Regions from separate parts of the Cytobacillus sp. ABV4_503 genome, predicted to be linked through region 2. Evidence: riboswitches for the same ligand, from Rfam matches in the RefSeq annotation. Region 2 holds a riboswitch; the other holds the start of a gene.
The links. Region 2 has a riboswitch for S-adenosylmethionine ahead of ACXAD1_RS10745 (methionine biosynthesis PLP-dependent protein). Riboswitches for the same ligand answer to the same signal wherever they lie in the genome.
Positions count from the first base shown of each region.

Region 1: it holds a riboswitch for S-adenosylmethionine, as region 2 does, so the genes downstream of both, ACXAD1_RS02275 (LLM class flavin-dependent oxidoreductase) here and ACXAD1_RS10745 (methionine biosynthesis PLP-dependent protein) in region 2, are expected to answer to the same signal.

Region 1 is NZ_JBSWTH010000001.1:428,919-440,259, reverse strand. Features, by position in the region: gene ACXAD1_RS02280 (ATP-grasp domain-containing protein) at 1-324, opposite strand, end outside; gene ACXAD1_RS02275 (LLM class flavin-dependent oxidoreductase) at 340-1,389, opposite strand; SAM riboswitch class I at 1,500-1,603, opposite strand; gene ACXAD1_RS02270 (PaaI family thioesterase) at 1,923-2,378, opposite strand; gene ACXAD1_RS02265 (branched-chain amino acid transporter permease) at 2,415-2,747, opposite strand; gene azlC (azaleucine resistance protein AzlC) at 2,744-3,457, opposite strand; gene ACXAD1_RS02255 (aminotransferase-like domain-containing protein) at 3,689-5,071, shown strand; gene ACXAD1_RS02250 (alkaline phosphatase family protein) at 5,184-6,746, shown strand; gene ACXAD1_RS02245 (ABC transporter permease) at 6,852-7,835, opposite strand; gene ACXAD1_RS02240 (ABC transporter ATP-binding protein) at 7,843-8,769, opposite strand; gene ACXAD1_RS02235 (SGNH/GDSL hydrolase family protein) at 8,877-9,647, shown strand; gene ACXAD1_RS02230 (ABC transporter permease) at 9,784-10,533, opposite strand; gene ACXAD1_RS02225 (ABC transporter ATP-binding protein) at 10,534-11,295, opposite strand.
Region 2 is NZ_JBSWTH010000001.1:2,132,897-2,144,237, forward strand. Features, by position in the region: gene ACXAD1_RS10710 (AMP-binding protein) at 1-1,550, opposite strand, end outside; gene ACXAD1_RS10715 (VOC family protein) at 1,810-2,604, opposite strand; gene sda (sporulation histidine kinase inhibitor Sda) at 2,814-2,945, shown strand; gene odhB (2-oxoglutarate dehydrogenase complex dihydrolipoyllysine-residue succinyltransferase) at 3,263-4,516, opposite strand; gene sucA (2-oxoglutarate dehydrogenase E1 component) at 4,782-7,619, opposite strand; gene ACXAD1_RS10735 (hypothetical protein) at 7,954-8,193, opposite strand; gene ACXAD1_RS10740 (H-type small acid-soluble spore protein) at 8,358-8,537, shown strand; SAM riboswitch class I at 8,737-8,853, shown strand; gene ACXAD1_RS10745 (methionine biosynthesis PLP-dependent protein) at 8,929-10,041, shown strand; gene metC (cystathionine beta-lyase) at 10,038-11,222, shown strand; gene ACXAD1_RS10755 (bifunctional homocysteine S-methyltransferase/methylenetetrahydrofolate reductase) at 11,227-11,341, shown strand, end outside.

The DNA of each region.
Region 1 (11,341 bases), 1.7 Mb from region 2:
GACACCAGACTTGTTTAACTCCAAGTACTGCAGGACCTTGCTAACTTCCAGCTTTAAAGCGCTCGTTCCATTTAGAACAGTACGGCCATGTGCTTCAAGCCACGCCAATACTTGTCCGGAAAATTCAGCTGCAAAGCGATGATCACGGGTATGAGATGAAGCACTCATCCGGCTATAGAAAATTCCTTCCGGCGGTTCTGCCGATAAATCCAGCGTTCCTTCGTCTAAATGCCATTCTTCATAAGGAACACCCAGTTCCTCCAGCCTTTTTGTCAAATGGACTGTCCACTCACTATTTTCATGTATTACATATACCTTGCTCATTATTCAGGCCCCTTTCTAGCTCTTTATTAAACTGCGTCTTTGTTCCACTAATGGCATTACTGTCTTTGCAAAGCGTTCCATTTCCTCCAGCTGAGGTGAGAATTGCAATAATAGCAAGTCCAGGTCAGCTTCTTCAAATTGCAGGATTCGATCAGCAATTTGCTCTGGTGTTCCTATTAAGTTTGGCCGCAGACCTCTATTGGAGACAGAGTAATCCTGCAGCTGAATCTGCTGCTCTAATTGTGACTTTGTCGTGAAGTCCTTAAAGCCAGCGTATCCGCTGGAATCCTTCACAGTCGTGATTTTTTCAAGCTCAGCAAGAGCCTCTTCTTCTGTTTCACGGCAAATAACATACGCAGCCATTCCGAAAGAACTGAATGGCGCATTCCCCGTTTGTTCACGCCGTCCCTTCATTTCTCCTATTTTCAGGTCAATCTCTTCAACCGTTCCGCCGTGCATGACATAAGCATCACATTTTTCTGCAATGGCCTGCTTGCCTTTTTCGCTTTCACCGCCTGCATAAAGAATGGGGTTAGGTCGTTGAACAGGCTTCGGTGCAAGCTTCGTTTCTTTTAAGTCGTAAAATTGGCCAGAAAAGCTGAAGGTATCTTCTGTCCATAAGCCTTTCAGAACATCAATGAACTCCTCGGTGCGGGCATAACGCTCATCATGTTCTGTAAAAATACCACCATATTGACGGGCTTCTTCAGCCCACCAGGCAGAAACAACATTAAGAGTAAAGCGGCCGCTGCTGATTTGATCAATATTGGCTGCCATTTTTGCTGCTACAGCAGGATTATGAAAACCAGGACGGATCGCCGTCATGATTTCAATTTTTTCCGTCACGGCTGCAAGTGCGGCTGCCGTGGACCAGGCTTCAAGAGAATCATGGTCCGGTCCTTTAATATCATTTAAATATAATTCAGCTATTAATGTAGTCGAGTACCCCCATTTTTCAGCCGACTGAATGACGTTTTTAGCGTATTCAAAGGTTGGCGGCATCTTTTCGTCATCTACATTTCGCAGCCAGCCTCCAAAAATCGGCAACCAGAAACCATATTTCATTTTTCTTCTCTCCTCTTGCATTTTTAAATATCTACTTTTCGCATAACTTAAGTTGGATTTATAAACAATTAAAAAACTCTCCTCCTTAGAAGAGAGTTTTATCAACCCTCTTCTCATCTTTCAAGCGATGCGCTTGCTGGAATTGGCACAGTATTCATCAGAACCTGCTGCCGAGGCTTCAAAGGGCCAGTCCCTCCACCTCTCTGGATAAGAAGAAAAATATTCAATTTTTTAATTATTTAAAGCGATAATAATTTAAATTCACCCAATTGTCAATCAATTATTTCTGAACTCTAAATATTTTTAATAAGTTAATGAATATTCCCTTTAAATCAGTTCTTCAACTTACTTATCTCCTTATTAAATAAGATGGCAGCTAGTTCTTTGAGTAGCCCCTCTAGTTCAAGTACAATATTTCATAATCTTTCTTGTGGCATATATTCGAAAGAAATCAACAGCCTTAATTTCAATAACCTATTGTTTAATAGAAAAAGCTGCCATAAGGACAGCTTTGACCAATAACCATTTGCCATTTAAACTTGTTGATCAATTTCAATAAAATAATGATCCTTACGGTAAGAAACGGCCTCCATTGTGGCGATTAAATTCTCTTCATGCAGGATTTCAATTCTATAAAATCCAGTTCGAAAATTTCGTCTTACTTCTTTTGCACGGGCAACTATTCTTTCTCCTGGTTTAGCTGCTTCCATAAATTGAATGGTTGTTGACAGACCTACTGAGGTTTTTCCATATGCATTACATGCTACTGAAAAAGCATGATCGGCTAAAGCATATATGACTGCACCATGTACAGTTCCGTATGCATTTACCATATGGCTTTGTATTTCTAACATTGCTTCAGCAAAACCAGCTTCAAATTTTGTCAACTGGATGCCTAATGACTGTGCATACGGATCGTTCTTTACTTGCTGGTAAATCTGTTCGCGGTAGTTTTCATAAATTTGATGCTCATCAATTTTCTTCTTCACAAATACCTTCCCCTTTATCCGATGGTTTCTACTTGATTAAAACACGAATTGAACCAATATCATGTATGCCATCGTTCCCCCTGCTATGGAGAGGAGCATGCTTTTCTTCCAAACATGAAGAAGCACCACGATCGCCACTCCTAAAAATTCCGGGATACCATATGTTCCTGCTAGTAAACTTACATCTTTAAAACAATAAATAACCAGAAGACCTATTACGGCGGAAGGCAGCACTCTGCCCAGATATTGAATATAATTAGGGGTGGATTTACCTGATGGAAAAACAATGAATGGGAGAAACCTTGTAAACATTGTCCCTAAAACCACCATTGCAATTGTAATCATCTGCTGTGTTAAATCCATTGTCATAAGGCACTAACCTCAACTTTATCCATTGACTTTCTAAGCAAGGACAGCAGCCCAAGAATGCCAATCATAGCTGGAATAATAAAATGTGTACCGCCAAAAATGATAAGGCATAAAATTGAAATCCCAAGACCGGCAAGAGCGCTTTGGTGCCTATCGTCCTTCATCCACTGTTCAATAAAAATGACTACAAAAAGAGCAGTCATAACAAACTCTAATCCTTCCGTATTAAATTTGACGTAAGACCCAAAAATCCCCCCAATTGCAGAACCAATAACCCAATAAAAATGATTGAATAAAGTCACAAAGAACATAAACCAGCCTCTATCAATACTTTTCGGAATGAGAACGGTACTATTAATCGCAAACGATTCATCGCATAGCCCGTATATCATGTAAAGCTTTTTCTTCCCAACACCCCTGTATTTCTCCAGCATGGAAATGCCATAAAATAAATGTCGTGCATTTACCATTAATGTTAAAAGTAATGCATTGATTGGATTGAAGGATAATAGTAAGAAATTTGCTGCTACAAATTCCATGGATCCTGCAAATATTAATAGACTCATTAAAATTGGATAAATGGCATTAAAACCTAGTGAATTCATAAAGATTCCATAGGCAATCCCCAAGAAAATGAACCCAGCCATAATTGGGATAGTATAGGGGAAAGCTGAACGACATGCATTCCATATTTTGGCTCCTCTTTTCATGTGCCTCAACTCCTAAATGGTAACTGTATTTCATTTTTAACATAAAAAATCCATACAATGAATGATATTATTGTATGGATTACAATTCTCTCTTTTCATTAGCATTTCTCATAAGATAGAATGTGGTAACTATATTTAACCTTATATCAGCATAGGCTTATATAATATAATTTTAGACAAAAATACATACAATGTACGGTGTTTGATGTAAAACATTAGAGGAGGTGCAGCATGCCAGTAAATTCATTTGATGATTACCCAATGTCATGGAAACCTGATAAGAACGCTTTAAAGCGTCCTTTTTATAAATCTCTTGCCTCATTACTTGAACAGGACATTATAAATGCGTTTGTAGCTCCTGGGACTAAATTGCCTCCTCAGCGTGAATTGGCAGACTTTCTTGACTTAAATTTCACCACCATAACACGAGCCTACAAAATATGTGAAACAAAGGGATTAATTTATGCAGTTACAGGAAGCGGGACCTTTGTTGCGCCAAACGCCTCCAGATCAGTAACCATTTCCAAGGATAAAGCTGCAAACCTTATTGAACTAGGATTTGTAGCATCCTTTGAGCAGACCAATGCTATGATAAAAGATACTATTCAAAAGGTTATTGACAAAAGGTATTTTGTGCAGCTGCTCAATTACAATGATCCCACTGGAATTCCACATCAAAAGACGGCAGCTCTTAATTGGATGGAATCTTTCGGCATACAGTCTGATCAAGAACATGTTGCGATTGTTTCTGGTGCCCAAAATGCTCTGGCTATTACGTTGGCTGCATTATTTGAGCCTGGCAATAGAATTGCAACTGATTTATTCACGTATTCAAATTTCATTGAGTTAGCAAAATTACTCCATATTAAGCTAATACCTATAATCGGAGATCAGTTTGGAATGCTGCCTGACGAACTTGACAAGCAATGTTCTCAAATTAATATTCACGGCATTTTCCTAATGCCTTCGTGTACTAATCCTACAACAGTAATAATTCCTGATTTCCGAAAGCAAGACTTAGCTGAAGTGATTCGTAAACATCGATTAATATTGATTGAAGATGATATTCATGCCTTTCTAACGGCAGGTTTTATTACCGGTTACGGGCAGCCCATGTTCAATTTACTTCCGGAACAAAGCGTTTATATTTGTGGAACCTCTAAGTCAATCTGCTCTGGATTACGAGTTGCCTATATGGTCTATGGGGATGCATTACGCGAGAAAATTTCTCAGGCTATTTTTAACATCAATGTAAAAACCTCTTCTTTTGATGCAGAGGTAATTACAGAGCTTATTTTATCCGGGAAGGCACATGAAATTGTGGCTGAAAAGAAACAGTTAGCACAAGCAGCAAATGATATTTATTCGGAATTTTTCCCTTCAGATGGTGGACATCCATTAAGTTTTTATCGTTGGCTTTCAATTCAGGGTCAAAATAATACATTGCAGCTGGAAGCAGATTTGAAAGAACGGGGGATTCGGGTTTTACATTCTGATCGTTTTTTAAGCGGGCAGACCATACGTGATAAATATTTGCGAATTGCTCTTTCTTCTACCAATTCATTAGATGACTTAAGATTTGGTTTGAAGATTTTAAAACAGTATCTAAATTAATAACCGCAATAAACTCACAATTTGAGTCAAATGAATATCTTTCAATAAACTGAGCATGATAATTTTGATCAAAATCCTTGTTAGGACTATCTCAAAGAGCAGGTGAAATTTATTGACTCGATTGCTTCTTTTTATTAGCATATCTATTCTTGTAATAGTCTGCACCAGCTGTGGTAATAAAGCAGATGAACAGGAAAAGAAAGTATCTGTTATTCAAACAGAAAGTCAGACCTCACCTAAAATTATACTTCTTGTTATCGATTCACTTATGGATGAGCCGTTAAAGAATGCTATCCAGGAGAAGAATGCCCCTGCTCTTGCCTTCTTTTTAAAACACGGCCAATATAGTAAAAATTTAGTAAGTTCCTATCCAACCATGTCTGTTACAATCGACAGCTCTTTAATAACTGGTACTTACCCGGATCAAAGTAAGATTCCTGGACTTGTTTGGTTTGATAATAATGAGAAGCAAATCAACACTTATGGGAATGGTATGTTTGAAATTATGAAACTCGGGGTTTCCCGATTTGCTGATAATATCATGCATCAATATAATAATGTTGACCTCAGTCCAAATGTAAGAACTATACATGAAGATCTGAACAATTTAAAAAAAGATTCAGCATCCATTAACGCATTTATTTATCGGGGAAATTATCATCATACCCTTAAAGTTCCAAAGTTGATAACAAAAGTGAGCAATCTGCCTGAGGAATACGAAACCCTTGGACCAAAAATACTGTCTTTAGGGGCATTTATACGCCAGGACCCAAAGAATAATCACATTGTCAATCGTATAGGACTTAATGATGCCTTCGCGGTTCAAGAATTAAAATATCTATTGGAAAATAATATTCTTCCTGAATTTACAATCCTGTACATCTCAGAAAATGACTTTACTGTACATAGGAAAGGTCCAGATACAACAAAAGGAATTGAAAAACTTGATAAGCATCTCCAGGAGGTCCTGAATATTTTTCCAAAATGGGAAGATGCCCTAAATAATAACATTTGGGTTATCATTGGAGACAGTAATCAGTCGTCTGTCAATGAACGAAAAAAAGAGGCACTAATAGATTTACAAGAAATCCTTTCTAAATACAGAATTTTAAAGCTCGGTAAGCCTGTTTCAGAAGACGATCAAATTGTCATTACAGCAAATGAACGGATGGCCTATATCTATAAAATTAACGAGAGTGTTTCTGTAAAAAATATCGCAGGAAAATTGCAAACTGACCCTCGGATTGCCTGGATTGCAAGGAAAGAAAAAGAGATGATACATGTGATATCCGGAGATCATAAGGAGTCCTTTATTTTTAAACCAGGCGGGACCTATAAGGATATTTATAATCAAGCCTGGACTATTAAAGGAAATACCTCCATTCTCGATTTATCCTTAAAGGACAAGAATATTCATTATGGGGATTATCCTGATGGATTAGCAAGGTTATATGGAGCTATGCAGTCTCAGGAAGGTGAATTTCTTGTTGTTGATGCAAAACCCGGATTTGAATTCATTGGAGAAAGTTCACCTGAACATTCCGGCGGCGGTGCCCATGGTTCAATGCATAAAGAGGATTCACTAATCCCCATCATTGTTACAGGAACCAATAAAAGTATCGATCAGCTGCGGATTGTAGATTTAAAAAAATGGATTTTGGATTTTTGGAATTAATTAGTTTCCATGCCTCGCACACAAGTATAAAGCCCTCAGAACTTGAGGGCTCATTTTTATATTTATATTAGTACTTTTGTATAAAGCAAGTAAATTAACGTTATTTTAATACATATCCTTCTGAGTAAAATTCCAAAACGCCACAGCAAGACAGGCGGCCGTCCAAACCCCGAGCACGGTCAGCGAAAACGGCAGGGACATCCCTTCAATCGGCGGTGCCTGGCCTTCCAAGTAGTTAATCAGATCAAAGTTTAAGTTCACTAAAAACTTGGAGCTCGTCCAGCTCGAGCCGATAGAAGATAGCAGAGTGCCTGCGATTAACACAGCCATCATCGCCCCTATTCCAGTCGCTGTATTTTTCACCAGAACTGATATCATAAGGCTTATGGTTCCAACAACCGCTGTTACTACCCAGGCAAGGCCAACTGACATCAGCAGGTATTCCCACATCGGCAGTGTATGGATGTATTCCGTTGAAAATTCACCAGATGCAGAAGCTTGAAATCCGGTTAAAATAGGTGCGGTCCATCCATCATATCCGAGCACGATTCCTGAAACCCCATAACAGACAATCACGGTTGCCGCCATCAGCATGGAAGTATACAGTAAAACCGTCAGCCATTTAGCCATCAGGATTCTCCATCTTTTAACCGGCCGGGACAGTAATGTTTTGATGGTGCCATCATTATATTCCCCGCTCACAATATCAGCCATGATAATAATAATGAATAAAGGCAGGACAAGTGTGACCCCCTGTGAGAAAAAGATGCGGATAAACGTAGGGGCTCCAGGATAGTTCGGGTTGATATCGTTGTCCAGATAATACTGCTTCTGCTTCAGATCAAATTCAAGGAACTGTCTGAAATCGTCCTGTATTCCACTCGATGCGAGCCGATTTTGCCGATCGACAATCTCCTGCTGAAGCTCCACCCGCCAGTCCAGGGTGCCCTGCTTTTCTATTTTCTCCTGTATCTCCCTGTATTGTGCATATGTAAACATCGAGACCAGAATGACTAATATAACGCTGACAACCGCCAGGCGTTTTTTGGAAGCAATTTTCATCACTTCATTACGAATCAGTCCAACCATATTCGGATTAGACAATATGATCGCCTCCTGTCAAACTGATAAATAGGTCCTCCAATGTCTGCACTTTCCTTTCGATCGTCCATACCTCAATACCCGCCTTCATTAAAGCCTCATTCAGATTTGAGGTTTTGCTTTCATCCATAAGAGTGTGTATAGTATGGTCATCGTATAGTTCTGCAGCCTGGACATACGGGGATTCTTGTAAAATAGCAAGTGCACGAATAGAATCACTGACTCTCCAATCCACACCGGATGACAGTGCACCAACCAAATCGCTTACGCTGCCGACCTTCACGATTTTCCCATGGCTCATAATAGCCACACGATCCGCCAGCAATTCGATTTCACTTAAAATATGACTGGATACGAGCACCGAAAGGCCCGTATCATCGACCAGCTTCCTGATAAATGTCCGAAGGTCTTTTATTCCCATCGGGTCCAAGCCATTCGTAGGCTCATCCAATATCAGCACATCCGGGCGGCCTAACAATGCTTGTGCAATACCAAGACGCTGACGCATTCCTAATGAATAGGTCCGAACCTGATCATCAATTCTAGCAGTCAGATCAACCAGATCAATGACTTCTTGTATCCGTTCTTCATCCACATCAGGCAGCATCCGCGCAAACATCTGCAGGTTGTCGCGGCCGCTCAAATACTTATACAGTTCGGGATTTTCGACGATAGAACCAAGGCGCTGCATCGCCTGAACAAATTGCTTTCTTACATCAAAACCGCAGATGTGAATCTTCCCGGATGTTGGCTTAATGAGCCCGACAAGCATCCGGATCGTGGTGGTTTTACCTGCGCCATTAGGACCCAGGAACCCAAATACTTCTCCTGGATAAATGTCAAATGATATATTATCAATAATCGTTTTCTTTCCAATGATTTTCGTTACATTTTCCAATTGGACTGTCGGCTTTAAGCTCATAACATCACCCTTGTTCTATTCTAACTAAATTTTCGAACAAACACTCTTTTAAATACTCCATTTGAGAAAAAAATGGATACAATCACATTAGAAGGAGAGGTAAAACGATGAAAAAATGGATGTGGCCGTTATTTTTAACATTGTCCCTTGCGCTGACAGTTCTTTTTGGGTATGGCCTTGCCAGTGCCTATATGGATGTTACCAGTCCGCCTCAAGCGGAAATATTAGCGAAATCAGAGGAAGTTCCTGTCACACCTGGTGATACATATATCGCACTCGGAGATTCCTTAACCAGGGGTGTCGGCTCATCAAAGGGAGAAGGTTTTGTCCCGCTGGTTGGAAGTGAACTTAAAGAAAATAATACTGTTGAACGTTTTCAAAACCTGGGTGTAAGAGGTGCCAGGATTGAAGATTTACTGGTCCAGCTAGAACAAAAGGAAGTCAGGAGATCTCTTAAAGATGCCAAAATCATTACGATCACTATAGGGGGAAATAACCTATTTAATAGCGGGGAGACCCTAAAAAAATATTCTGAAGAAACCGCCCTTGGCATCCTGGAGACCGAAATTCCGAATTTGGAAAAGACGTTTAAAAACATTCGTGAAAGTAATCCGAATGCAGTCATACTCTATATGGGGCTTTATAATCCATTCAAGCAATCGCCCAACGGGGATTCATTTGATTCCATCATCCAAAAATGGAATGAGTCTGCCCGTACATTGGGCTTGAAATACAGTGTTCAAGTAGTGGATACTTTCAATTTAGTCACGGATGCCAAACGAGATCTTTCCAGTGACATTTTCCATCCGAATGATGCTACTTATAAGCAAATAGCTGAAAGCATGTCAATTGTCATTGAAAAAAGTATCGTTCAATAAAGAAAAGGTGAATCCACAGTCTACATGAAGTCTGGACTGCAGATTCACCTTTTTCATTATTTGCATGCTTCACTAACCTTTACCCCTAGTGGCCTGTGGGCCATAATTCCGTTTGGCTAATCCCACAATGGTGTCCTTACCCTAACTGACGTTTAAATTCTTTAACGGCGAAGAAGTAAGAGATGACCATGATGCCGACGCACCAGGCAAGCGCGATCCAGATGCCGCTTCCAACAGACCCTTCATACAAGAGAGCACGAATCGCATTCACGATTGAAGTCACGGGCTGGTTCTCAGCGAAGGCACGGACTATTTTAGGCATGGTATCGGTTGGGACAAAGGCCGAACTGATAAACGGCAGGAAAATCAGCGGGTATGAAAAGGCTGTCGCCCCTTCCATAGACCCCGCTTTCAATCCGGGAATGACCGCCAGCCATGTCAGCGCCAGCGTAAACATCCCGAGTATCCCAGCTACCGCTAGCCAATCCAGGATATTAGCGCTGGAACGGAAGCCCATCAAGAGCGCAACGAGGATAACCACTATAATAGTGAGTGCATTGGAAACAAGCGAGGTCAGCACGTGAGCCCATAATACAGACGATCGCTTAATGGGCATCGTAATAAAACGCGCCATCAGCCCGCCTTTAACATCCGTAAACAGCCGCACGGAAGTGTAAGCGACACCGGATGCGATAGCCATCAGCAGAATTCCCGGCAATAAATAATTGACGTAGTTGTCCGTTCCTGCCTCTATGGCGCCGCCAAATACGTAGACAAACAGCAGCATCATCATAATCGGCGTAATCGCCACCGTGATAATTGTATCCGGACTGCGCATAATGTTGCGCATTAAACGCCCCAGTAATACCCCTGTTTTGCTTTTCATTTACATTTCCTCCTTTTTGCCGATTATTGCGAGGAAAATTTCCTCCAATGTCGGCTGCTTCTCGATATACTCCACCTTCGCTGGCGGGAACATCTCCTTGAGTTCGGTTAGAGTACCGGTCGTGATGATTTTTCCGCCATGCAGAATGGCGATACGGTCTGCCAGTTGTTCGGCTTCCTCCAGGTACTGGGTCGTCAGCAGGATGGTCGTGCCGCCGCCGGCGAGCTCCTTGACGGTATCCCAGACTTCAATCCGCGCTTCCGGGTCAAGCCCTGTCGTCGGTTCATCGAGAAAAATGACTGCCGGCGTCCCGATCAGGCTCATGGCAATGTCAAGCCGGCGCTTCATCCCGCCGGAATAATTGTCAGCCCGGCGGTTGGCCGCCTCGGTTAGGCTAAATCTTGCAAGCAGATTGTCAGCGACTTCTGCGGGATTGGAAACTCCCCTCAGCCTGGCGATCATCATCAGGTTTTCCCGCCCTGTGAGCATGCCGTCCAAAGCTGCAAACTGCCCTGTCAGACTGATACTCTGGCGAACAAAATCCGGTTGACGCTGGACATCAAAGCCGCAAATACCTGCTTCACCGCCATCGGACTTCATCAACGTCGAGAGGATATTGACGGTCGTCGTCTTTCCCGCTCCATTTGAGCCAAGCAGGGCAAAAATTTCGCCCCGCTGCACCTCAAAATCCACACCCTTTAAGACTTCCTTGTCTTTAAAGGATTTTTTTAACCCTTTTACAGAAATCGCTGCATTGCTCATACTTTTTTCCTCCTTGTAATAGCACCTTGTGGGGCTGGATTACTGA
Region 2 (11,341 bases):
TCTATATAGCGAGGGATTTTATGGCGTGAAATTTTCCCTTTGCAGTATTCGCGAAGTTCGTCTGGTGTTAATTCAGAGCCTTCTTTTACGATTATCCAGGCGACCACTTCCTCCCCATAGACGGCATCTGGAACTCCAACCACCTGAACGTCCAGAATCGCTGGATGCGTATAAAGAAATTCTTCAATTTCGCGGGGATATATATTCTCTCCCCCGCGAATGATCATATCCTTTAGTCTTCCAGTGATTTTGCAGTACCCGTTCTCATCCATAACAGCGAGATCACCTGTATGCAGCCAGCCATCTTCATCAATGGCTTCTTTTGTAGCATCAGGATTTTTATAATATCCCTTCATGACATGATAGCCTCTTGTACACAATTCCCCTTGTTCTCCAAATGGTACTTCGTTATTGGTGCCTGGTTCCACAATTTTCACTTCCACATTCGGCAGTGCTCTTCCGACTGATTCCACTCTGAGTTCAATCGGATCATCCGTTCGAGTCTGCGTTATGACGGGAGAGGACTCTGTTTGACCATAGGCAATGGTTATTTCGCTCACGCCCATCCTTTCAATAACGCCTTTCATGACTTCAATAGGACAATTGGAGCCAGCCATTATGCCAGTACGGAGAGCCGATAGATCATACTTTGAGAAGTCAGGATCATTCAGCTCTGCAATAAACATTGTCGGCACCCCATGCAGGCCTGTACATTTTTCATCCTGGACCGTCTGCAGAACAGCTTTAGGACTGAACTCCTGCACAGGCACAATGGTTGCGCCGACGGATATGCATGCCATCGTCCCCAGCACGCACCCGAAGCAATGGAAAAACGGAACAGGAATACATAAACGGTCATCTTTTGTTAAACGCATGCAATTAGCAATATTATAGCCATTGTTAACAATGTTGTTATGGGTTAGCATAACCCCTTTTGGAAACCCTGTCGTCCCTGATGTATATTGCATATTGATGGCATCATCCGGGTCCAGGCTCTCCATACGCTCATTGAGTTCTGCGTCTGTAACTGATTCGCCCATCCTGATAATATCTTCCCAGCTGTAAGTCCCGGGAAAGCGTTTTTCTCCCATCACGATAACATTTTTTAAAAAAGGAAGTCTTTTGCTTTTCAGCTGTCCCGGCTCAGAATTCTTTAGTTCCGGAACAATACTGTATAGCATTTCTATGTAGGAGGTTTCTCTGAACTTTTCCATTAGAACAATAGTTGTACTGTCAGATTGCTTTAATAGGTATTCAAGCTCGGCAGCTTGATAGTTTGTATTAACTGTTACAAGGACAGCACCCATTTTGCCTGTTGAGAACTGGCAGGTAAGCCATTCTGGCGTATTGGTTGACCATGCGGCAATATGCTCTCCTTTTTCAAGACCCAGCTTCATAAACCCTTTGGCAGCAAGCCTGCAGTATCCATTAAACTCCTTATAACTCATTCGGAGCCCGCGATCTGCGTAAACTACAGCTTCATGATTCGGGTGAAGACCGGCTTTCTCCTCCAGGAGCTTCCCTACTGTTAGATTCAATAATTCCGTCATCCAGAAATCCTCCTTGGTATATGATGATCTAATTAATGTGTGAAGAGTTCTCTAAGATGCTGATATAAAAACGCTTTCATTTTATGTTATCATATATTGCTGAATATTCAATATTTTCATATATTAATAACTTATAAATTTTTCCGGCTGCAATTTCATATCTCTTAATTTATCAAATTTGTATTCTTTAATAATAAAAAGCCGCCCCTTGTTATAAGAGCAGCTTCCTTATGTTGAAACTAAAATAGTTCCGTCCCATTTAAAAATAAACAGTTTCAAATAGATTTATTTCTTTTTCAAGACCAGGAGAGAACTGGGCAGCAAATGGCTTCTCCCCCCTTTTTTTCAGGACTTCAATAGCCTTTCCTTCATCCTGCAATGGCTGGCAAAAGGTGATATTAGCTGATCCAATTTCAATGGATGCTCTCTTCTCTTTTCCATCGTTGCTAATGTAAACATCACCCATGGAATTTAGCATAATAGCCTTCCAGGACTCCGCAGACTTTTCACAGTCATGGGAGGCAATAAATACTGCTTCGATTTTTTTATTTTCAAGGTTTTCATCAATAAAGCCAAGATGTCTCAGTTCTTCAAATCTTCTATCGTCTTCCACGCCCCAGTCAATAAAGAAAGGATATTTATAATCGGGGTTTTCTTTAAAGAACAGCATCTTCCATGAAAGCATGCTGCCATCCTGCCTCTTTCTGCTTCCTTTAAAAATCGGAAGGGTCTCAAAGCCCTTTTTCTTTAATTCAATCCTTAGGTCTTCAATATTACTGGTTCGGAAGCAAAGCTGCCCGAGGCCATCCCCTAAAGGGAGTTCATCTGTCAGCTGGTTAATGAGCGGATTTTCAGCATCAGCGGCAATATGATTTTTTTCAATTGATAGAAATTCAATGTATGACTGTCCGATATATAAAAGGCTGTTATATGTCCCCCAGTTTTCATGGCTTCCTCCCAATACTGCTTTATATCCCTCGTTCCTCCACCTCGCCGCTGCTTCAGATGGATCAGCTTTAATAAAGTGGACGAGATGGTCCAGTGCCAGATTCATTATCGGCTTCCTCCTTTATACAATCTATTTATATAAATCTTACCTTCGGTTTGTATTCCAGTCCACTATAAGCTGCTGAAATGGGCCTGCAGAAAATGTCATCATAATGAAATAAATCTTTTCTTTATAAAGGGTTCACAAAAACTTAAAAAACCTTTACAATAATTAAAAATAGAATATTCAATCCATTTAACCAGGAGGTATGCATAATGAAAATTATGAGTAATGAACAGCTGGTCTTCTCGTATCGTGATGCATTGAAGTCGGGGTCTGAAAAGGAATGGATTAGGATATTAAAAACGGAGATTCAAAAACGGGGATTGAAGCCGTTTAAAGAGTAAGTTTCAACTTAATATTAATTTGCCAAATACTTAGTGGGTATGTAGAGCGGGAGCTATTCCCGCTTTTTTTAATATTTTCGCAAGGATTTTGGCAGTTTATTTGCTTTTTTAATATTTTCATATTCTTGTTCACTTAGAACTCCTAGTTTCTTTAACACTGTACTATATTGGAGTATCTTCATCTGCCTTCTTCTCAAGCTGATCACCTGCTTTTTTATTATAATATTCATAACACGTACAATGTTTCCTTAATGCAAATAATTTTCCATAATAAAAAATAAAACCAGAGCGAATATCCGCTCTGGTTTGTCATTTTATTATGCTTCAAAAAGAAGGCTTTCAGGATCTTCGATCAGTTCCTTGACGCGTTTCAGGAATGTGACAGCCTCTTTGCCGTCAACAATTCGGTGGTCATAAGAAAGTGCGATATACATCATAGGACGGTTTTCCATTCTTTCAGCATCAATTGCAACCGGGCGCAATTGAATGGAATGCATTCCAAGAATACCAACCTGTGGTCCGTTAAGGATTGGCGTAGACATCATGGATCCAAATACTCCGCCATTTGTGATAGTGAAGCTTCCACCCTGCAGGTCTGATAAGGCAAGTTTGTTGTCTCTGGCCTTCACCGCAAGGTCCATAATATCCTTTTCGATTTCAGCAAAGTTTTTGCGGTCTGCATCACGTACAACCGGAACTACAAGACCTTCTGGTGCTGACACGGCAATACCAATGTCATAGAATTTTTTTAGGACAATTTCATTGCCTTGAATTTCAGCATTTAAATAAGGATTTTTCTTAAGGGCTGCAACTACCGCTTTTGTGAAAAATGACATGAAACCAAGCTTAACATCATTTTCTTCGAAGAATTTATCTTTGCGCTTCTTGCGAAGGTTCATCACATTTGTCATGTCGACTTCATTGAATGTAGTCAGCATCGCTGCAGTTTGCTGAACTTCTACAAGGCGGTTTGCAATTGTCTGGCGGCGGCGGGACATTTTGATTCGTTCCACTTCTTTTCCGCCGGCCTGCTGTTCTGCAGGTTTTGAAGCTGCTGCCGGTTTTTGCGGCTGTGCTTGCTGTTTTGCTTGATTTGGATTGAAGGACTCAACATCCTGGGTTCTGATTCTGCCCAGTGGATCAGCTGTCGGCACCTGGCTTAGGTCAATCCCTTTTTCTCTTGCCAGCTTGCGTGCTGCCGGAGAAGCGATCGGACGCTGTCCGCCAGCTTTTTCTTCAGCCGCTGGCTGTTCGTGCTGAACCTCTGCTTTTGGCAGTTCAGCTTTAGGAGCCTCAGGCTTTTCTTCCGCTTTTTCTGGAGCAGGTGCAGCTTCTCCGCTTTCATTAACGATAGCAATGGTTTCACCTACATTAACCGTGTCGCCTTCCTGGGCTTTAATTTCCTGTAAAACACCGCTATGTTCAGAGATTATTTCAACGTTTACCTTATCAGTTTCAAGTTCTACAACATAGTCACCCTTATTTACAGTGTCACCAGGCTGTTTTAGCCACTGTGCCACCGTACCTTCTGTAATGGATTCTGCCAATTCCGGAACTATGATTTCTGCCACCTTAATTTCCTCCTTATTGCTTGCGTGTTAAAGTGAAACTTCAATCAGTGGGGGAATTTTCCCACTGATTGTTAGTCGCGTTCTAGTGTCGCTAATATCTCCGCTAACGCTTCGATCTATCGACACTACGAACCCGATTGGTTCAACTAAGCCCCTGCCTGCGCATCGGCAAGTTTCACTGTATCTCACCAAACGGGCCTATACGGGGAGTTTGACTCCTGCTAAATCTATTTCAATCCATCTATCTAGTCTTAATGCGGGAGTTTTACTGCCCGTTAGACTGCGATAGGGTTTCATCTATTATGCGTGCTTGTTCTTTCTTATGAACAGTCGGGTCACCTTCAGCAGGGCTTGAACGTCGTCTTCTTCCGATATATGTGACGTCTATATCACTTCCGGCAATTTCCTTCAGTCTTGGTTCAACGAAATTCCATGCACCCATATTTTTTGGTTCTTCCTGAATCCAGACGATTTCTTCCACATTCGGATAGCGGGTTAATATTTCTTTAATTTGATCCATTGGGAACGGATAGATTTCTTCCACACGTAAAATGTGGAACCAATCCTGATCCTGGTAGTTTTTCAGGTTTTCTGATAAATCGATTGTGATTTTACCTGTTCCAAGAATGATGCGTTTCACTTTTTCGTGATTTTGACCAAGGCCAGGCTGTTCCATAACAGACTTGAATTCTCCTTCGCTCAATTCCAGTCCATTTGAAGCGACATTCGGATTGCGCAGAAGACTCTTAGGAGACATGATCACTAACGGGCGAACTTCCTCTTTTCCGAGAATGGCAGCCTGTCTTCTTAAGATATGGAAGTACTGTGCTGAAGAAGAAAGATTGGCAACTGTCCAGTTGTTTTCTGCTGCAAGAGTCAGGAATCTTTCCAGGCGTGCACTTGAATGTTCAGGTCCCTGTCCTTCATAGCCATGTGGAAGAAGCATGACAAGACCTGATTTTTGGCCCCATTTCGCACGGCCAGCAGCAATAAACTGGTCAAACATTACCTGTGCCGCATTAGCAAAATCGCCATATTGAGCTTCCCATAGAACAAGCGTCTCCGGAGCGAATACATTATAGCCATATTCGAAGCCTACTACAGCAGCTTCAGATAATGGGCTATTATGGACAGCGAAAGATGCCTTGGCAGTTGAAAGCTTGTGTAAAGGTGAATACGCTTTTCCAGTTGTATGATCGTGCAAAACAACGTTTCTTTGGGCAAATGTACCTCTCTCAGAATCCTGGCCAGTCAGTCTGACAGGGGTACCATCAGATAGAATGGTTGCAAAAGCCAGTGTTTCGGCAAGTCCCCAATCAATCTTGCCGTCGCCTTCAAGCGCTTCCAATCTGCGCTGCAGAATTTTGCCGAGTTTATCAAACACTTTGAAATCCTCTGGCCATTTTAATAATTCTTCGTTAATTTGCTTTAATTTATCGACAGACACAGCTGTTTTAATTTTTGGCAGACCCTTTTCGACTGTTTCAGGCGGATTGGTTAACTCTGCCTCCTTTTTTTCTTTTGGAACTTTTTCATAGGCAGCCTTCATTTTTTCCAGTACATCATGATGAATGCCTTCTGCTTCTTCTTTGGAAATGATCTTATCATTTAAAAGCTTATCAGCATACAGCGCTTTCACGGTTGGACGCTTGCGAATAATGTTATACATAAGAGGATTAGTCGTCATAGGCTCGTCCATCTCGTTATGTCCAAAACGGCGGTATCCGATTAAGTCAATAAGGATATCTTTTTGGAATTTAGCACGATATTCACAAGCAATTCTTGCCGCTGCGACTACTGCTTCAGGTTCATCTGCATTAACATGAAGAATTGGCATTTCATACCCTTTGGCAAGGTCACTTGCATATCTGGTAGAACGTGAATCATGTGATTCTGTTGTGAAACCAATTGTGTTATTGGCAATGATATGGATTGAACCGCCCGTATTATAGCCAGTCAGCTGCCCAAGGTTAAGTGTTTCTGCAACAATTCCCTGTCCTGGGAAGGCTGCGTCTCCATGAATGATAATGGCTAAAGCAGCTTTTGGATCTACTTCAGGATAACCTGCTTTTGTTCTATTATCCTGTGAAGCTCTGGTGTAGCCCTCAACCAGTGAACCAACAAATTCAAGGTGGCTCGGATTATTTGCTAATGTCAGTCTGGCTATGGTCGTATTCTCATCTTTGATCTGTTTATCAAGACCAAGGTGATATTTAACATCGCCTGTCCATCCGTAATTGATTCCGATAGATCCTTCGGAAGGAACCAGTTCTTTATTTGGCGCATGCTGGAATTCCGCGAAGATCATTTCATATGGCTTTCCAAGCACATGTGCAAGAACATTTAACCTTCCGCGGTGGGCCATGCCGATATTAATCGTTTTGGCTCCATCAGAAACGGATTCGGAAACAATTTCATCCAGTAATGGAACCATTGTATCCAGACCCTCAATTGAGAATCTTTTCTGACCAACGAATGTTTTATGAAGGAACTTTTCAAATTCCTCAACTTCAGTCAGTCTTCTTAAAACTTTCAGTTTTTCCGCCTTCTGCATTGACAGTTTGTGGCTGTTGGCCCCTATTTTACGGCGAAGCCAGTCTTTTTCGTTTTCATCAAATATATGCTGGAATTCAAACGCAATTGGTCCCATATAAGCACTTTTCAGGAATTCAATTGCTTCAAGTCCGTTGCGTAATGGATAGGTGGCGTCTTTAGTAATGACACCGGCAGGAATCTCTTTTAAATCATTTTCAGTTAAGCCATATTTACTCAGTTCGAATAATGCACTTTCAGATTTATTGTTACCAAGCGGATAAATATCTGCAGCCAGGTGGCCATATGTGCGGATATTATCAGCAAGGCGAATTGCAGCAAGTGTTTTTTCAAGCTGTCCGGCATTCATTGGCTGATTTGCTGATGAAGCCATTTGCGGAGTTCCTTCACTCGCTAAAGGGGAACCGTTTCTTTCAAAGTAGTCTTTCATTTCAGGATCAATAGATGATGGATCCTCTAAGTATCTTTCATATAGTTCAATAACGTAGCCAAGGTTGGGGCCATGAAATCCTTGTTCAAAAGGTCCCTCACCATTCGATGGCTTTTTCATGGAAAATTACCTCCATAACTGTTTTAAGTAAATAATTCAAATACATTTTTCTCCCCTGAAAATACATTACCCATCTATAAGATGCATTAACGTTTTATTTTTACGAATAATAATATTTTTCAGAGGATAAAACGTTTCCACAGTTATTCTAACACGGAAAATCTAGTTGTACAAAGATAAAAACATGAATATAGTGGAAAACTATTAAAAAAATTTTTTTCGTAATTACTTATTCTAATAAAATGTTTTGTTAAATGTTAAACAATTATAAATAAGAAATAACTGGGTGGTTTTAAAAAGAGGCAAAAATAAAAAGCCGAAGTGCTGTTCGGCTTTAAAAAGTCTCAACTAAGTTAATATAAATTTGTTTCGCTGCATTCGCATTTTTTCTGTTTTCTTTTAGGGAAGATTCAATTGCTTCTCTCGTTTCCACAGGAAAATCAAAATGGCCGCAAGTTGTACATTTTTCGAACATGGAACCAGAAACATTTACTTCAATGCCATCCATGGTCTGGAATACTGCTGGTCCTTCGGATTCCGCAAACCGGTGGCGGCAGTGGCTATGTTCTCGCATATTAGCTTCCCTCCAAGAATTATATCATTTGCCTTCATTATAAAACAAATATTCTGAACTTTAAAGCCATTCACTTCTAACATTTTATGCCATGGTTTTTTTAAAAGAATAATTTGAGTGTTTTTAAGACACATTAAAGTTATTCAAATTCAGGAGGTTTTTCCATGAATATTGGCAGAGCAAAAGAGATTGCTGAGTCTGCTGAAATGTATAGTGTTACTTTCAATGGCAATCCGGTCATCATTCAGCATGTAGATGAGCAGACTAAGACAGCACGTATTTACACAAAGGCAGATTCTGAAAAAGAAATTGATGTGCCGGTTAACGATTTGATTGAAGAATAAATACCCTTAAAAACTTTCCAGAATATGATGGAAAGTTTTTTTGTTCAAATTCTTCTTCATTCCCCCTTAAAAACGGATGCTTAGGGCAAACAGACTCAAAACAACTGAGCGGAAATTTTTTATAACATAAAATATTCAAAAAAGTGTTGACGATTAGCGGTTTAGTGTAGTAAAGTTTAGAGAAAATTTAATATTTGATTTCTTATCCAGAGAGGTCGAGGGTAAGGCCCGACGACGCCTCAGCAACCAGCAATCATATATTTGATTGAAAAGGTGCTAATTCCTGCAAGTTTCTTAAAAACTTGAAAGATAAGAAGAATGGCTGATCACATTAAAAAGTCTTCTTCTTATAGAAGGCTTTTTTTATTTTTACTAAGGAGTGGTTACAAGCATGTATAAAATTGACACCAGATTAGCGCAAATCGGCAACAGAAGCGAGTCAGCAACAGGTGCAGTCAATCCGCCTGTATATTTTTCCACGGCATATCGCCATGAAGGCATTGGGCAGTCAACTGGCTTTGACTATAGCAGAACAGGCAATCCCACCCGCCAGCTGCTTGAAAAGGCAATTGCCGATCTGGAAGAAGGCGATCAAGGCTATGCCTGCAGTTCTGGAATGGCCGCAATTCTTACCATACTATCTCTTTTTAAATCCGGAGATGAATGGATTGTATCCAAGGATTTATATGGGGGTACATATCGTCTGCTAGAACAGGGCTTCAAGAAGTGGGGACTTCAGTGCAAATATGTAAATACCAGCAATCCGGAAGATGTGGAAATTTTAATCACAGAAAAGACCAAGGCAATATTTCTGGAAACTCCAACTAATCCGCTGATGGAACAGACTGACATTCAATCGATTGCAGACATTGCCCAGAAGCATAATATCCTCCTTATCGTCGATAACACGTTTTATACCCCTCTCCTTCAGCAGCCGTTAAAGCTTGGAGCTGATATTGTTATCCATAGTGCAACAAAGTATCTTGGCGGGCATAATGATGTCCTTGCCGGCTTAGTTGTCGCAAAAGGCAAAGAGTTATGCGAAGCCCTTGCTATGAATCACAATGCCGCAGGTGCTGTCCTCAGCCCGTTTGATTCATGGCTGCTCATCAGAGGCATGAAGACACTCTCCCTCCGCATGGAACGGCATGGAGAAAATGCGAAGGAATTAGCAGAATTTTTATCGGGCCACGATGCAGTAACGGATGTCCTTTATCCAGGCAAGGGAGGCATGATATCTTTCCGAATTAAGGATGAATCCTGGGTGAATCCATTTCTGCAGAGCCTCTCCCTTATCTCCTTTGCAGAAAGCCTTGGCGGAGTCGAGAGTTTCATAACGTATCCAGCAACCCAGACACATGCGGACATTCCTGAAGAAATCCGCATTGAAACCGGTGTCTGTAATAGGCTTCTGCGTTTCTCGGTTGGAATCGAAAATGCAGAAGATTTGAAGGCGGATCTTGAACATGCTTTTGCAAAGGTTGTTAAGGAGGCAGTACGATGAGTTCGAATTACACATTCCAAACGAAATTACTTCACAATAATCAAAAATTCGACCCGGAAACAGGAGCTGTCAGTGTACCAATCCAGCATGCCTCCACTTTTCATCAAAAAGATATTGATGTGTTCGGAAAATATGATTACAGCCGCAGCCTGAATCCAACAAGGGAAGCACTTGAAGAAGTCATCGCGGAGCTTGAAGAAGGTATTAAAGGGTTTGCCTTTTCTTCTGGTATGGCTGCCATTTCTACAGCATTCCTGCTCTTATCACAGGGAGATCATGTAGTCATTACAGAAGACGTATATGGCGGAACCTATCGCATGACAACAGAAGTCCTGTCCCGTTTTGGCATAGAGCACACATTTGTTGATATGACAAATCTTGAGGAAGTAAAAGAAGCAATCCGTCCAAACACGAAGGTTTTTTATGTAGAGACTCCTTCCAATCCGCTGCTGAAAGTGACAGATATACAGGCCATCAGTTCACTTGCAAGACAGCATGGAGCCCTGACATTTGTGGATAATACATTCCTGACCCCTGCCCTTCAAAAACCGCTCTCTTTAGGTGCAGATATAGTGCTTCATAGCGCAACCAAATTTTTATCCGGACACAGCGACGTCGTTGCTGGCCTGGCGGTTGTGAAGGATCCTGAATTAGGTGCAAAACTTGCTTTTCTTCAGAATTCCTTTGGAGCTGTTCTGGGTGTTCAGGATGCCTGGCTTGTGCTGAGAGGTATTAAAACGCTGCAGGTAAGGCTTGATCAGTCTGTGAAGTCAGCTAAAAAAATTGCTGGTTTCCTTAATGATCACCCTGCAGTTAAAAAGGTGCATTATCCAGGGTTTGCAGATCATCCCGGATATGAAATCCAGAAAAATCAGGCAGTAAACGCAGGTGCCGTCCTATCTTTTGAGCTTGAAGATGAGCTATCGATGAGAACATTTGTTGAGAATGCCAAAATACCCGTTTTTGCAGTAAGTCTGGGAGCTGTTGAATCCATCCTCTCCTACCCTGCAAAAATGTCACATGCAGCCATGCCTGCATCCGAACGGGAGCAGCGTGGAATAACGGACAGTCTTCTTCGTCTATCTGTTGGCCTGGAGAGTGCAGATGATATTATAGAAGATTTCAAGGCAGCTTTATCTGCTGCCGTACAAACAAAGCATTCGATTTTACAGCGGGGGTGATACTTTGAGTTTCCTTAATAAATTAAAGAATGAAATCATCATAGCAGATGGCGCGATGGGAACTCTTCTGTACTCCTATGGTACCGACAGCTGTTTTGAGGAATTAAATCTCTCACAAT